Regions from separate parts of the Rossellomorea sp. KS-H15a genome, predicted to be linked through region 2. Evidence: riboswitches for the same ligand, from Rfam matches in the RefSeq annotation. Region 2 holds a riboswitch; the other holds the start of a gene.
The links. A riboswitch is a leader RNA that binds a small molecule or an ion and turns the genes downstream of it on or off. The one in region 2 is predicted to bind S-adenosylmethionine.
Positions count from the first base shown of each region.

Region 1: linked by a shared signal. The riboswitch ahead of M1J35_RS00085 (homocysteine synthase) and the one ahead of M1J35_RS01880 (sugar ABC transporter substrate-binding protein) in region 2 are both predicted to bind S-adenosylmethionine.

Region 1 covers NZ_CP096886.1:16,410-24,286, reverse strand. Annotated here, with positions in the region: gene M1J35_RS00110 (class I SAM-dependent methyltransferase) at 30-608, shown strand; gene M1J35_RS00105 (hypothetical protein) at 624-1,235, shown strand; gene M1J35_RS00100 (redoxin domain-containing protein) at 1,228-1,809, shown strand; gene M1J35_RS00095 (DUF302 domain-containing protein) at 1,893-2,273, shown strand; gene M1J35_RS00090 (trans-sulfuration enzyme family protein) at 2,399-3,538, shown strand; SAM riboswitch class I at 3,627-3,745, shown strand; gene M1J35_RS00085 (homocysteine synthase) at 4,030-5,325, shown strand; gene M1J35_RS00080 (homoserine O-acetyltransferase MetX) at 5,579-6,652, shown strand; gene M1J35_RS00075 (S41 family peptidase) at 6,816-7,877, shown strand, end outside.
Region 2 covers NZ_CP096886.1:398,554-406,430, reverse strand. Annotated here, with positions in the region: gene icmF (fused isobutyryl-CoA mutase/GTPase IcmF) at 1-960, shown strand, start outside; gene M1J35_RS01895 (hypothetical protein) at 1,449-1,631, shown strand; gene rpoE (DNA-directed RNA polymerase subunit delta) at 1,792-2,355, shown strand; gene M1J35_RS01885 (CTP synthase) at 2,809-4,413, shown strand; SAM riboswitch class I at 4,581-4,688, shown strand; gene M1J35_RS01880 (sugar ABC transporter substrate-binding protein) at 4,785-5,861, shown strand; gene M1J35_RS01875 (sugar ABC transporter ATP-binding protein) at 5,878-7,413, shown strand; gene M1J35_RS01870 (ABC transporter permease) at 7,382-7,877, shown strand, end outside.

The DNA of each region.
Region 1 (7,877 bases), 380 kb from region 2:
GGGTATATATTTCGAACGGAGGAAACGTCATGACCGGACACTTATTCGAACATCACAAAGCTTCAAAGCTCCTTGACCCGGAACGACAAGAGCTCCTACCAGTGGATAATGTATTAAAGTTGCTTCAATTGAGGAAGGAGGATATCGTTGCCGATCTAGGCTGCGGGAATGGCTATCTAACCCTTCCGATTGCCAAAGAGGTGGAGACGAAGGTCCAGGCGGTAGACCTGCAGCAGGAGATGCTTGAGTACCTTAAACATCGTGCTGGGGAAGAAAACATAGATAATATCGTGTATGTAAAGTCGTCTCTTGAATACCTTAGCTTTAACAAAAGTACATTGGATAGGGCCGTTTCTGCCTTCGTCTTACATGAAGTGCCGGACCTGATCAAAGTCTTTCAGGATCTTCACGATATGCTGAAGGACGATGGAATCTGGTTGATTCTTGATTGGGAAGCGGTGGAATCGGAAATGGGACCTCCTTTAGAAGAACGTATACCATCTGAGGAACTTGAACGTCAGCTCAATTCAGCAGGATTCAAGACAACAGTGGGGCATCTGCATCCTTCTGTCTACTATATCGTCGTGAAAAAAAACACTTCTCTATGAAAGGTGTAGAACTGAATGGATGAAAGATGGTACACCATAGGCACCTTTACATTCCCATCTACCTGGGGAGCAATCATCGCCTCGTTCATTTTGACCTTTCTTTTCCTCTACTTCTGGAATCGAAAGGCTAGCGACTGGTATTCAAATGGAGTTTTTTACTTTTTGGTCATCTGGAAGCTGAGTGTCATTCTCGTTGATTTTCAAAATGTCATTGAACATCCCATTACGATCCTTTATTTCAATGGTGGAAGGTGGGGGTATTGGTTAGGCTTGCTGACAGTGCTTTTATTCATTTTCGTTAAAAGGGTGGGTAGGACGTCTCACCTGGTCATTGCCTGGATGAGCACAGTCGTTTTCTTTGAACTTATCTTTCATTTGCTCCAATTTGATATTCTTGCAGGGGTATCTCAATTCATCATCAACGGTGCACTGATCTTATTTTTACTGAAAAAAGAAAATGATAGCGATACTTGGGCCATCCAATTGGTGATCGTTTTCACCCTTATTCAGCTGCTATTCCAATCCATTTATGGAGGCTTTGTGTTTACCACTGTCACCTGGACGTATCTCATTGTGATGGTTTATCTTATCTTTTTCAACGGAAGGTGGAAAACGAACATTGAATAAACGAAATTTTGCTCTGGCGATCGTTGCCCTGCTGATCGGGATCTTCCTGGTGAATTTGTTTCAGGATCAACAGGAAAAAAAGGCAAAAGAAGAGGCTGACCAGTTGGCCAAAGAGTCCATGGATCTGACTGATGCCAAGCAGGGGCTCACCCAAGGGGATCGTGCACCGGACTTTACCTTGACCACTTTAGATGGTGAAGAAGTCAAGCTTTCCGACTATCAGGGAAAGAAAGTGATCCTGAATTTCTGGGCCACCTGGTGCCCGCCATGTAAAGCGGAAATGCCCCATATGGAACAGTATTACGAAAAAAACGCGAAAAAAGAAAGTGTCGAAATCCTTGCTGTCAACTTGACCTCACAGGATGATGGGGAGAAGGCAGTCCAGCAATTTGTCGACGGCTATGAACTCACTTTCCCCATTCTCATGGATGAAAAAGGGGATATCGGAGACGAGTACCGGGCATTCACGATCCCGACCACTTACATGATCGACACAAACGGCCTCATCCAGCACAAAATCGTCGGCCCCATGAACGAAGAAATGATGGGTAAAATGGTCGGAGGCATGGAATAATGGGAGGGACGGACCTTTAAGAAGACGTTTCGTTTTATACGCTATGAGGTATAAGTAACCATGACTCAAAAAGGAGGATCAAAATGTTCCACTACACAAAAGAAGTTTCAATGAATGTGAAGGATGCCGTATCAGCAGTAGAGGCAGCCTTGAAAGAAGAAAGCTTCGGGGTTCTGTGGAATCTTGACCTGGCCGCAAAGCTTCAGGATAAAGGGCTGGATTTTAACGAAGAAGTCGTTGTCCTGGAAGTATGTAATCCCCACGAAGCGAAAAAGGTGCTGGAAGAAAGCATGCTCGTCAGCTATTTCCTGCCTTGTAAAGTGACGGTATACACCGAAAAGGGAACGACTAAGATCGGGATGGCAAAGCCAAGCAAGCTGATTGAAATGGTAGATAACGATGAATTGAAGCGATTGGCGTTGGATATCGAAAATCGCCTGATCGGGTGTTTAGAAAACGTCTGACGATGAGAACCTGTTGCCCTAAAGCGATGGGTTCTTTTTCTTTATCCAGAACCTCATACTCCTCACAATCTTCTGAATATGGTACACTTTTAAAAATACATAGCTTGAGGAAGGATGAATGTGAAATGAAATTCACCACCAAGGTCGTACATAGTCAGCTGAAAGGAACAGAGGAAATCCGTAGTAAGACAACACCGATCTACCAGACGTCAGCTTTTTCTTTTACGTCTCTGGAGGAGCTTGAGGGTTTCTATGAGGGGAAGTCTCCCTATCTTTATTCAAGAACGGGTAATCCCAACACGGATGAGCTTGGGAAGATGGTAGCAGATCTTGAAGGAGCGCCTGCGGGTGTTGCCACGTCTTCCGGCTTGTCGGCAATCCTCGTGGGAATCCTTGCCGTTGTCCAGGCGGGGGATCACATCATCGCAGCGGAGGATTTATACGGAGGTACCTTCCACATGCTGAAAGAAGAGCTGAAATCATTCGGCATTTCCACCTCCTTCGTTGATTTTACGAGTGAGGAAGAAATCGAAGGAGCCCTCACTCCCGATACAAAACTTCTCTACAGTGAGACGGTGACCAATCCGTTTATGCGGGTAGAGGATATTTCAAGAATGGTAGCTCTTGCCGAAAAACACAACCTGAAAACGATGATCGACAATACATTCGCCACACCATTTCTGCGTCAACCCTTCCTTGAAGGGGTCGATTTGGTCGCTCACAGCGCTACGAAGTATATTGGCGGGCATAGCGATATCACAGCGGGAGTCGTAGTCGGAAAAGAAGAGCTTGTGAATAAAGCAAGGGAAAGGGTCGTCAACATCGGTTCCAACTTAAGTCCATTTGAAGCCTGGCTCACATGCCGGGGGGCGAAAACATTGGCACTCCGCGTCGGGACCCAGGCTCAGAACGCAGGAATCCTTGCAGAGGAACTACGCACTAATGAGCAGGTGAAGAGGGTCTATTACCCAACTGATTTATCCGAAAAAGGAAATGGCGCAATTGTCACCATTGAACTCGATGCCAGCTGCGATATCAGCACATTCTTCAAGTCCCTTGGATGGATCAAAATCATCCCGTCCCTGGCAGGAGTGGAAACAACGGTTTCCTATCCAATTGGAACCTCTCATCGTGCCCTTCCGAAAGAAGCTCAGGAAAAATTAGGCATCAACACCCATGTGGTACGCATATCGTTAGGTATCGAGGATGGGGAAGATATCGTTTCTCAATTTAACGAGGCGATTGCAGCTTCTGTTAAAAAATAAAAAGATTCTGAAAATGGTCTTGACGTTGAGGCTGGTTACCCTTTATAATTCATCTCAACGCATGAATTTTCACATTGACAATTAAATGCTCTTATCCAGAGAGGTGGAGGGACTAGGCCCGATGAAACCCGGCAACCTTCATGTACGCACTACGCGTCGCATGAAAAGGTGCTAATTCCTGCAGGCGATCTGCCTGAAAGATAAGAGGAGGACCCTATTCAATTAGACCCTCTTCTTAGGAAGAGGGTTTTTTATTTTATCCTCTTCTAGCTTCTTAGGCTTTTGCATGGGGGTTCAGCAGGAGTATGTTTGGATCTATTCAGCAGCTGATATTCTATGAAAAATCAGCAGGTGAAATCATCCTGTAAATCAGCTGCTGAAATTCTTCACAAATTCAACTGCTGAAAAAACCATCCAATTCAGCAGCTGAACTCAACCAACCAACCATCCACACCAATCCAAAAACCAAAAAACTCTAGGAGGAATTCCAAATGACCAAATCATTCGATTTCGACACACTGCTTCTTCACGGCGGCCAGGAGCCGGACCCAACTACAGGCTCAAGAGCGGTACCCATCTACCAAACGACATCCTACGTGTTCGACAACAGCGATCACGCCGCAAAGCTATTCGCCCTTGAAGAACCGGGGAACATCTACACCCGTATCATGAACCCGACCGTTGACGTGCTCGAGAAGCGCCTCGCCCTTTTAGAAGGGGGAATCGGAGCCCTGGGTGTATCATCCGGGATGGCCGCCATTTCTCTTTCCATCTTGAATATAGCCGGTGCAGGGGATGAGATCGTGGCAGCCACCAATCTGTACGGTGGAACGTACAATTTATTCTCTACGACTCTTCCGAAATACGGAATCAAGGTTCATTTCGTCGATCCGACTGATCCGGAGAACTTCCGAAAGGCGATTACGCAGAAAACAAAAGCGGTATTCGCAGAGACGATCGGAAACCCGAGTCTCCATGTCCTCGACATCGAGTCGGTGGCGAAAGTGGCCCATGACCATCATATCCCACTCATCATCGATAACACATTTGCCACACCATATGTGTGCAAGCCGATTGAGTGGGGAGCGGACATTGTCATCCACTCTGCAACGAAGTGGATCGGCGGCCACGGTACGGCCATCGGTGGAGTGGTCATCGACGGTGGGAAGTTTGATTGGAATCATGAAAAGTTCCCAGGATTCACAGAAGAAGACAGAAGCTATAATGGACTTCGCTACGCACAGGATGTAGGAGCGGCCGCTTTCATCACAAAGTTAAGGGTGCAGCTGCTTCGGGATCTCGGGGCGTGCTTAAGTCCACAGAACGCATTTCTGCTATTGCAGGGACTGGAAACCCTCCATCTCCGAATCGAACGTCACACGGAGAATGCCTTGAAGATTGCAGAACACTTAGATCAGCACAGTGGAGTTGCCTGGGTTTCTTATCCGGGTCTGCCGCAGCATCCGTCCTACGCTCTTGCTCAAAAATATTTGAAAAATGGAGCGGGTTCCATCGTCGTCTTTGGAATCAAAGGGGGCAGGGATTCAGGACGTAAAGTCGTCGACAACATTTCCCTCTGGTCCCATGTTGCCAATGTAGGGGATGCGAAGTCATTGATCATCCATCCAGCGTCCACGACGCATCAGCAATTGAACGATGAGGAAATCCGGGCCACAGGCGTAACCGAGGACCTTGTAAGACTTTCCGTAGGATTGGAATCTGCGAAGGATTTGATCGAGGATCTGGATCATGCGATTGAGGTGGCGTTGGAAACGTCCCGGGTGTAATAGTAAGAAGTTTTTTGGAAAATCTCACGTGAAAACAGGTATTAGAAGCTGGTGAGGGGGCAGCCAAAGTGTATGAAAGTGGGATATCAGAGAAAATCTGATTTTATCAGCGGTATTTGGGATATATCAGCGAAATATCGAATATATCAGCGAACGGGCTACCCGCAGTCCACTTAAAAGGAACCTGAACCGTGAACCCGAATTACCGGGGTGCCCCAACGCCCCGAACAACATAAAAAAAGGAGGTGGAGGAATGGAGAATTCATACTCATACGAAGTAAGCTCCATTACCATCCCATCCCTCACATTAGAGTCAGGCACCACATTGCACAATGTAAATCTGGCCTATGAACGGACCGGCAATAAAGAAGGCCCTGTCATCCTCGTTTGCCATGCCCTAACCGGAACCCATATTGTGAAGGGAACGAGTGAGGATCGGGGCTGGTGGGATGGACTGATCGGACCAGGATCCTACATTGATACCGATCTATACAATGTGATTGCTTTCAATGTGTTAGGGGGATGTGAAGGGAGTACGGGACCGACGTCCACGGATCCTGAAACAGGAGAACGATACGGTCCGGACTTCCCGCACATTACCATACGGGACATGGTCCATGCCCAATATGAAGCACTCCAACAGCTCTCCGTCGAAAGGATCGAAGCGGTGATCGGCGGCTCGCTGGGTGGAATGCAGGCATTGGAATGGGGAGCCTTGTATCCGACATATATCAACAAGGTATTCGCCCTCGCCGTTTCACCGGCCTTAAATGATTACGGTCTCGCCTTCAATCATATCGGGATCACAGCAATTGAAGGGGATCCCGAATTTCAAAATGGCCACTATCCTCACGGTTCCATATTAAAAGGGCTTGAGATTGCCAGGATGGTCGGGATGGTGACCTATCGTACACAGGAGTTGTTTGACAGGCGCTTCCAGCGGGAGAGGACCAATGAGCAATACAATGTGGAAAGCTATCTTGATTATCAAGGAAAGAAACTCGGAAAGAGATTTGATCCGAACAGCTATCTCACCCTCCTGAAAGCGATGAACACCCATGATATCGGGAGGGGAAGGGGAGGCACGGAAGTGGTCGCCGATTCCTATCCGTGCGAGCTGGTCTCGGTCAGCTATGAGGGTGATTTGATCTATTCTCCACAGTATTTAAAGGAATTCACCATGCAAGTGCCTAAGGGTGAACATTACTTTATCCCGACAGCATTCGGTCATGACGGGTTCCTTGTGGAATTCGAGAAATGGGGAGGGATCATCTCTTCTCATCTTAAAAATCACCAAGATCAAAAAATCGTGACGGGTATGAAATAATCCGCTGCTAATCATAACTCGTCCCCCTCCGGCATATAGTTAGATAAGCAAAGACATCGCACCGCCTAAGCGCGTTTTTGTGTGGTGTCTTTTTTCGTTGGATGGGAAAGCATACGCTGCTCTCATCCATACCATAAACAAACGACAAGCTGGAGGGGAATATATGGAGTGGACGGGCAGAAAGCTCATCATCACCATCATCATCAGTATGCTGATCGGTGCAGGAGGAATGTATGGCGGCTTGGAGTGGACTGGCAGTTCCGGGTCCGGGGACGAGCTTGCCCAGTTTAACGGCAAAGAGGAGCTGAATGATAAGCTTCACAAGGTGGAAGTCGCGTATGATTTGATCAGTGATAAGTTCTTTCAGGATGTGGACAAGGGGCAACTCGTGGAAGGGGCGATTCAGGGGATGCTGAAGACCTTGGATGATCCGTATTCTGTGTACATGAATGCGGAGACTGCGTCTCAATTCAATGACGCGTTGGATTCTTCCTTTGAAGGAATCGGGGCAGAGGTCACAATCATGGACGGGAAACTGGTCATCGTGGCTCCTTTTAAAAATTCACCTGCTGAGAAAGCCGGTCTGAAACCGAATGACCGCATTATTAAAGTGGATGGGAATAGCATCGACGGGCTTGACCTGTATGAAGCCACGTTGAAAATCAGAGGTAAGAAGGGTACGGAGGTGAAATTGGAGATTACGAGAGAGGGTCTTTCAGATCCGATTGAAGTGTCTGTGAAGAGGGACGATATCCCTGTTGAAACGGTGATCTCCGATGTGAAGGAAGTCGATGGGAAGAAGACGGGCTATATCCAAATTACAACCTTCTCGGAAAATACCGCCGTCGATTTTAAAAAGCAGCTGACAGAACTCGAGAAGAAAAAGGTAGAAGGACTGGTTCTTGACGTGAGGGGTAATCCCGGTGGTCTCCTTTCCAGTGTGGAAGACATCCTCAAACAGTTCGTCACCGAGAAAAAACCGTATGTACAAATTCAGGAACGAAGCGGAGAGGTGCTGAAATCCTTCTCCAACAGTAAGGAAAGAAAAGCGTACCCGGTGGTGGTCCTCATCGATGAGGGCAGTGCGTCGGCATCTGAAATCCTTGCTGGGGCCCTTAGTGAGGCGGAAGGATATCCACTGATCGGGACGAAGAGCTTCGGAAAAGGAACCGTTCAGCAGGCAGTGCCGATGGGAGATGGAAGCAATATCAAGCTCACCATGTTC
Region 2 (7,877 bases):
TCCGGCTATCACATTGCAGAAGCGGGAGCGAATCCGATTTCCCAGCTTGCCTTCACATTGGCGAACGGTTTCACGTACGTGGAATACTACTTAAGCCGTGGAATGGATATCAATGCCTTTGCACCAAACTTATCGTTCTTCTTCTCGAACGGCCTTGACCCTGAGTATACGGTGATCGGACGTGTCGCACGACGCATCTGGTCGACGGTGATGAGGGATAAATACGGTGCGAATGAACGCAGTCAGAAACTGAAGTATCACATTCAGACATCAGGTCGTTCCCTTCATGCCCAGGAAATCGACTTCAATGATATCCGTACGACGCTCCAGGCGTTGATGGCCCTGCAGGACAACTGTAATTCCCTGCATACGAACGCTTATGATGAAGCGATCACGACACCGACGGAGGAATCCGTGCGCCGTGCCATGGCGATCCAGATGATCATCACGAAAGAACACGGATTATCGAAAAATGAAAATCCGCTTCAAGGATCGTTCGTCGTAGAAGAGCTGACGGATCTCGTGGAAGAAATGGTCCTCACAGAATTCGACCGCTTAAATGACCGCGGCGGCGTACTGGGATCGATGGAAACCCAGTATCAACGGGGCAAGATCCAGGAGGAATCCATGTTCTACGAAATGAAGAAGCATTCAGGTGAGCTGCCGATCGTGGGAGTGAACACGTACCTGAATCCGAATCCGCCTTCTGAAGAAGACATGGACAGTATGGAACTGGCACGTGCCACAAAAGAAGAGAAAGAGACACAAATCCATAATCTGCGGGATTTCCAATCACAGCACAAAGACAAAACCGAAGAAGCCCTCACCCGCCTGAAACAGGCAGCCGTGGGCGGAGGAAACATCTTCGAACAACTCATGGAAACCGTAAAAGTTGCCAGCCTCGGCCAAATCACACGCGCCCTCTACGAAGTAGGCGGCCAATACCGACGCAACATGTAACAACGAAAAGGAAAAAGAGACTACTGTAGGGGGGCAGTAGTCTCTTTTTTACAAATGGCTTATATTTGATGATCAGTATGCATAGTATGAATGATGGTGGTATGAAGCTTTTTTGGTAGCGTTTCAAGTAGATAGGTTGTTTACGGTTGCTTATAAAAAGACTTGATACTAAGTTGATTGAAGCGGAAGGCACTCGACTCCTTCGGGAACAGCGGGAAAGTTGAGACCCCGCAGGCGAAGCCGAGGAGGCTCAACTCACGCCCCGAGGAAAGCGAGTGCCTGAAGCGGAAATCAACCACGTCTCTCTCATAAAAAATGAAAAAGAAAGCCCAACAAGTTTAAAATCCCGCCAAACCGTCTATCCTTTATACGAAATCAACCAACTTTTAACATGAACTTAATACTTATAGGGTAAGATATCCTATATAATAAGAATTATCAGATAAGTAGACAGGGGAAGTACGATACATACGTTTGGATGTGAGAATGTGAAGACCATTTTACGCTGCATACTATTCATCATCACCATATACGCCGCCATCCTTTTATACCAATTTCAACTGGGTGCCATCCCATTTTTCCTGCTCTCTTTTTATCTATTTTATGAAGCGTTCAGGGTGATCAAAAACGGTCAAAAAGAAGAGAAGTTAGGAAATGGCAGACCATCCTGAAATCAGATGCGAAAAAAATGCGGGAAAATCGAGATATGTCTGGCATAAAGTGATTTATATTGTTTATAATGTTGAATATGGTTAAAATTGATAATGGAGAATTTTTGCCCTTTTTTACTCTACTTAGTAGAGTGTGAAATAGAGAAAGGAAGTGCGTAAAGTGAGTCTTAAGCAATTATCCAAAGAAGAATTGCGTCAAACGTCATTCATTGAATTGGCACATGAAATTTTAGTAGAGAAAAAGCAAGCGATGGCATTTGAAGAGATCGTAAGCGAAATCAAAGGTTTGCTTGAAATCTCTGATAAAGAGGTTAAGAGCCGTTTACTTCAATTCTACACGGACTTGAATATTGACGGACGATACATTGCCATGGGTGATAACCGTTGGGGATTAAGAGAATGGTACCCGGTTGATCAAATCGAGGAAGAGACCGTTCCAACGATGAAATCCAGCAAAAAGAAAAAAGCGAAGAAGAAAGACGAAGATCTGGATCTGGATGATTTCGATGATCTTGATGATGAAGATCTCGATTATGATGATCTGGACGATGCAGACGACGATGATGATTTGACGGATGACGACGACGATGTCGATGTTGATGATGCAGACGAGGATCTGGATCTTGATGAGGACGAGGAAGAGCTCGAAATCGATGAATTCGACGATGTCGACGATGAAGATGAAGACGAAGAAGACGAATTGGAAGAAGAGGAAGAGAAATAATCTCTCCCGAATCAGTATGGCTCCCGCCAGGCTTTTGGGCCTTCCGGGGGCCTTTTGATTTGCGTGAAATGAGTGAAAATTCTATCCCTTATTCTATGCTTGACTTCTACCTCTTAGGAAGGTAGTATTTTATTTGGGCTCCCTAAAAAGGGACAGATCACGTATATCACGCTCCCCTTACAAGATTGTAAGCGGGGCGTTTTTTGTTTTTATACAGAAGAATGCTTTGACATGACAAGGTTTTAAGTGTGAAGGATCGATTCTTTTAAGACCCCTTACATCTTTACGTATCTTGATAATAAGAGGCTGTCTTTTAGCTGGTTTATGCACTTGGTTTTATTTTGGGAGAATGGACTTGTCCTTCTTTGAACAAGATAAATTCATGACATGACTACATAAGAGACACCCTCTACTTTTTTTGAACCAAACTTACTTTATAAGGGGGACATATACATGACTAAGTATATTTTCGTAACAGGCGGCGTAGTGTCGTCACTAGGGAAAGGGATCACAGCAGCGTCCCTTGGAAGACTATTGAAAAACCGTGGAGTGAGCGTCACCATCCAGAAGTTCGATCCATACATCAACGTGGATCCGGGAACGATGAGTCCTTATCAGCACGGTGAAGTATTCGTAACCGATGATGGTGCTGAGACGGATCTTGACCTTGGTCACTACGAGCGTTTCGTTGACATCAACCTGACGAAATACAGCTCTGTGACAACGGGTAAAATCTATTCTACTGTTCTGAAAAAAGAGCGCCGCGGGGATTATCTTGGCGGGACTGTACAAGTCATCCCGCATATCACAAATGAAATCAAAGAGCGCGTGTACCGTGCCGGCCGCGAAACGAATTCTGATGTCGTGATCACGGAAATCGGTGGAACGGTCGGGGATATCGAATCCCTTCCATTCCTTGAAGCGATCCGCCAAATCAAGAGTGATGTCGGTCGTGACAACGTGATGTACATTCACTGTACGCTGATTCCTTATATCAAAGCGGCGGGTGAAATGAAGACGAAACCGACCCAGCACAGTGTAAAAGAGCTTCGCAGTCTCGGTATCCAGCCAAATGTCATCGTTGTACGTACAGAAATGCCGATGACCCAGGATATGAAAGACAAAATCGCGTTATTCTGTGATATCGATAAACATGCCGTAATCGAAGCAATGGATGCAGATACGCTTTACTCTGTACCACTTGCCCTTCAGGATCAAAAACTTGATGAAATCACGTGTCAGCACTTGAAGCTGAACTGCCATGAAGCAGACATGACCGAGTGGAATGAACTGGTTGACCGGGTGAAAAACCTTTCCCGCAAAACAAGGATCGCTCTTGTAGGGAAATATGTTGAATTACAGGATGCTTATATTTCTGTAGTGGAAGCCCTTCGTCATGCAGGTTACCATTTCGACAGCGATATTGAAGTGAGATGGTTGAATTCTGAGCTTGTCGACAACGAAAATGTGGCAGAGAAGCTTGCTGACGTGGATGGAATCCTTGTACCAGGCGGCTTCGGTGACCGTGGTGTCGAAGGAAAGATCGCTGCGACGCAATATGCCCGTGAAAACAAGATTCCTTTCCTTGGAATCTGCCTTGGCATGCAGCTCGCATCCGTCGAATATGCGCGTAATGTCCTTGGACTTGAAGGAGCACACTCTGCTGAGCTGAATCCTGAAACGCCATATCCGGTCATCGACCTTTTACCGGAACAAAAGGATATCGAAGACCTTGGCGGGACCCTTCGTCTCGGACTATACCCATGTAAGCTGACAAAAGGTTCAAAAGCCTATGCAGCCTACGATGGAGAAGTCGTATACGAACGTCACCGTCACCGTTTCGAATTCAACAATCACTACCGTGAGCAAATGGAAAAAGCCGGATTCATCTTCTCAGGCACAAGCCCGGATGGCCGCCTTGTGGAAATCATCGAGCTGAGCGACCACCCATGGTTCGTCGCATCTCAATTCCACCCGGAATTCACATCACGCCCGACACGCCCGCAGCCTCTATTCAGAGACTTCGTGGAAGCGTCCCTTGCGTATGGTGAGAAATAAGATTTGATTGATAGAGCCCTCCCGGTTTGGGAGGGCTTTTTTGTAGTGTTGGGTGATCATTTCCGGAGACCCGCCACAGAATTTTTTTAAAAAGAATATTGACAATATTTCCACATATCGTTAATATAGCGATTATAGCAAAAGCGAACACAACCAAATTTCATATTCTCTTATAAAGAGTTGGCAGAGGGACTGGCCCGATGACGCCCGGCAACCTACCGTTTATGACGGAAAGGTGCTAAGACCTGCAGGAAGCATTTCCTGAGTGATAAGAGCACGTTTATTTATACATAAACCTCTTTTCTCTTGGGAAAAGGGGTTTTTTTATTTGAAAAAATAGAGGGGGACACCCTCGGGAGGAGAAAAGAAAGATGAAAAAAGCGGCATCATTACTCGTATTAATCGCACTACTTTTCAGTTTGGCGGCTTGTCAGCCAAAGGTATCACAGGAGGCGGAAGCAGACGGCGGGGAAGCGACTTCCGATCATCCGTTAGCCAATAAAAAAATCGCCCTTATCATGCAAATCAATCTCGGGACATTTTCCGCTCAATACATTGAAGGGGTCAAGGAACAGGTGGAAAAGTTCGGGGGGAAGGTTCAAGTGTTCACTTCGGAAGGCGATCTCGCCAAAATGTCCTCTAACCTGGACGCGGCCATCAACCAGAAGTTTGATGGGATCCTGATCGACCATGGAACGAAAGGAGCACTGCAATCAGGGGTGGAAAAGGCGAAAGACCAAAATATTCCGGTTGTCGTCTTCGATGCGGACGTGGCATCAAAAGGAGTGACGGTCCTCGAGCAGGGGGACAAACAAATGGCTGAACAAACCTTGACGAAGCTTTCAGATGAGCTTGGCGGCAAAGGTGAAATCGTAAAAATTTGGGTCGCAGGCTTTGCACCCATGGAAAGACGTCAGGCGGCATACGAAGAATTTTTAAAGGGGAATCCGGATATTAAAGAAGTCGCGGCATTTGGAGCAGCGAGTCAGAATACAGCGCTTGATACACAGGCTCAGATGGAGGCGATCTTGAAACAATACCCAAACAAAGGGGACATCGATGCTGTCTGGGCAGCGTGGGATGAATTTGCGAAAGGGGCCGTCCGTGCAATTGAAGCGGCAGGAAGAGATGAAATCAAAGTATACGGAATCGACATGAGTGACGAGGATCTTCAGATCATTCAAAAAGACGGCAGCCCATGGGTGGCATCGGCAGCGGTAGATCCGAAAGATATCGGCAGGGTCCAGGTCCGCTTCCTTTATCAAAAGCTGAACGGGAAAGAAACGCCTGAAAAAGTGAAATTGGACCCCGTGTTCATTGAAAAAACTGCTTTACCGAAAGAATCGATTACAACGGATCAATTGAACGAGCATATTGAAGGATGGGGAGCGAGTGAGCAGGGGTATACAGATGAGCTGAAAGAGCTCGAATCTTCGTTCACAAACTAGAAAGGAGCTGGGATCGATGACGTCTCCACTATTGACTATGTCGGGTATCAACAAGAGCTTTTCTGGCGTGAAAGCCTTGAAAAATGCTAGATTCGATGTCCGGGAGGGAGAAGTTCATGCCCTGCTGGGAGCGAACGGCGCAGGGAAAAGCACCCTGATGAAAATTTTATCAGGAGCTTATGTCGGGGACAGCGGAGATATCACTCTTCTCTCTGAAAAAAGAGTCTATGAATCTCCGAAGGAAGCCAAGGAAAACGGCATTCACTGTGTCTACCAGGAAGTGGATACCGCCATCGTTCCCGAGCTCTCGGTGGCGGAAAATATCTGCCTGGATCATTTCTCGCAAAAAGGTTCCCTCTTCATCACCCAAAAAAAGCTGAAAAAAGAAGCAGAGGCGGCACTCATTAAGATCGGGGCCGAATCGATCCCCCTGCATCAGCCCGCCGCTTCGTTAAGTCTGGCTGAAAAGCAGTTGGTCCTTATTGCCCGTAGCCTTCTCCACAAAGCAAAAGTACTGATCCTGGATGAACCGACGGCACCACTTAGTTCTTCAGAAACAGAAAGGTTATTCCAGGTGATAGACGATTTGAAAGAAGAGGGAGTGGGGATCATCTTCATCTCCCACCGGCTGCCTGAAGTGTTTCAAGTTTCCGACCGCATCACCGTGATGAGAGACGGGGAGACAGTCGGAACGTATGAAACACATCAAACGAACTCCCACGAAATCATAGAGGCCATGCTGGGTGGGGCATTCCAGGCAGATTTCCAGAAGGGCTCCCTTGTCGCGGGTGAAACACTGTATGAGGTGAAGGGGCTCGACGATGGTCGGAAAGTGAAGGATATTCACTTATCGGTCAAAGAAGGAGAAATAGTCGGGGTGGCGGGCCTTGTCGGAGCTGGAAAAACGGAGCTTGCCAAAGCTTTATTCGGAACCTCACGCCTTGAAGGAGGAGAGTTCTTCCTCAAAGGGAGAAAGCTCAAGATTCACTCTCCCAAGGACGCGGTTCAAAATGGATTGGCACTCGTTCCCGAAGAGAGGCGGAAAGAGGGGCTCTTCATTCATGAATCGGTTCAGCACAATCTCAGCTTTCCTTCCTTGAAGAAAGTATCCAACGGGTTATGGATCAATAAGAAGAAGGAACGAAAGCTTGCTCAGGAAAAAATTCGCTCCCTTGGAATCAAGACCGCCCATGAGAATGTTCAGGCGAACTTTTTAAGTGGGGGTAATCAGCAGAAGGTGTCCATCGGAAAGTGGCTCACGGATGAGGCTTCGGTATTCTTATTTGATGAACCGACCAAAGGGGTGGACGTGGGAGCGAAAAAGGAAATCTTCTCCCTTATTCAAGACCTCGCCGAAAAAAGGAAGGCGATTCTCTACTTTTCCTGTGAGTTACAAGAAATCCTGGCGATCTCGGACCGGATTCTCGTCATGTATGATGGCCGGATCGTCAAAGAACTAACAAAAGAAGAAGCGACGCAGGAAATCATATTGTTTTATGCTTCAGGAGGGACGGATGTGCATGAAAGGCAAGATACTCGACTTACTATTTAAATACGGTGCCATTGTACTGATGGTGGTGATCCTCCTCTTTTTCAGCTTCTACAATCCCTTTTTCTTTACATACGGGAATCTGTCAGATATCCTGCGGTCGATTTCCATCGTCACACTGGTGGCCATCGGGGTCACCTTCACCCTCATTGTCGACGGCTTCGATTTGTCTGTCGGATCGACGGTTTCCTTATCCACGGTCGTGACTGCATCGTTGATGGTCTGGTATGAAGCCCCGCTGTGGATCGTCCTTCTCGCTCCATTACTGGTGGGGGCAGGGGTGGGGTTGTTCAACTCCTTACTGATCGTGAAATTCGGTATTCCCGATCTCCTCGCAACATTAGGGGCCATGTACATCATTTCAGGTGTTCACCGTACATATACAGAAGGTTATTCGATTTACAATCACATGCCCATGACAACCGGAGGCACGGCGCCGGGGGAATTCTCCGACACGTTCCTGTGGA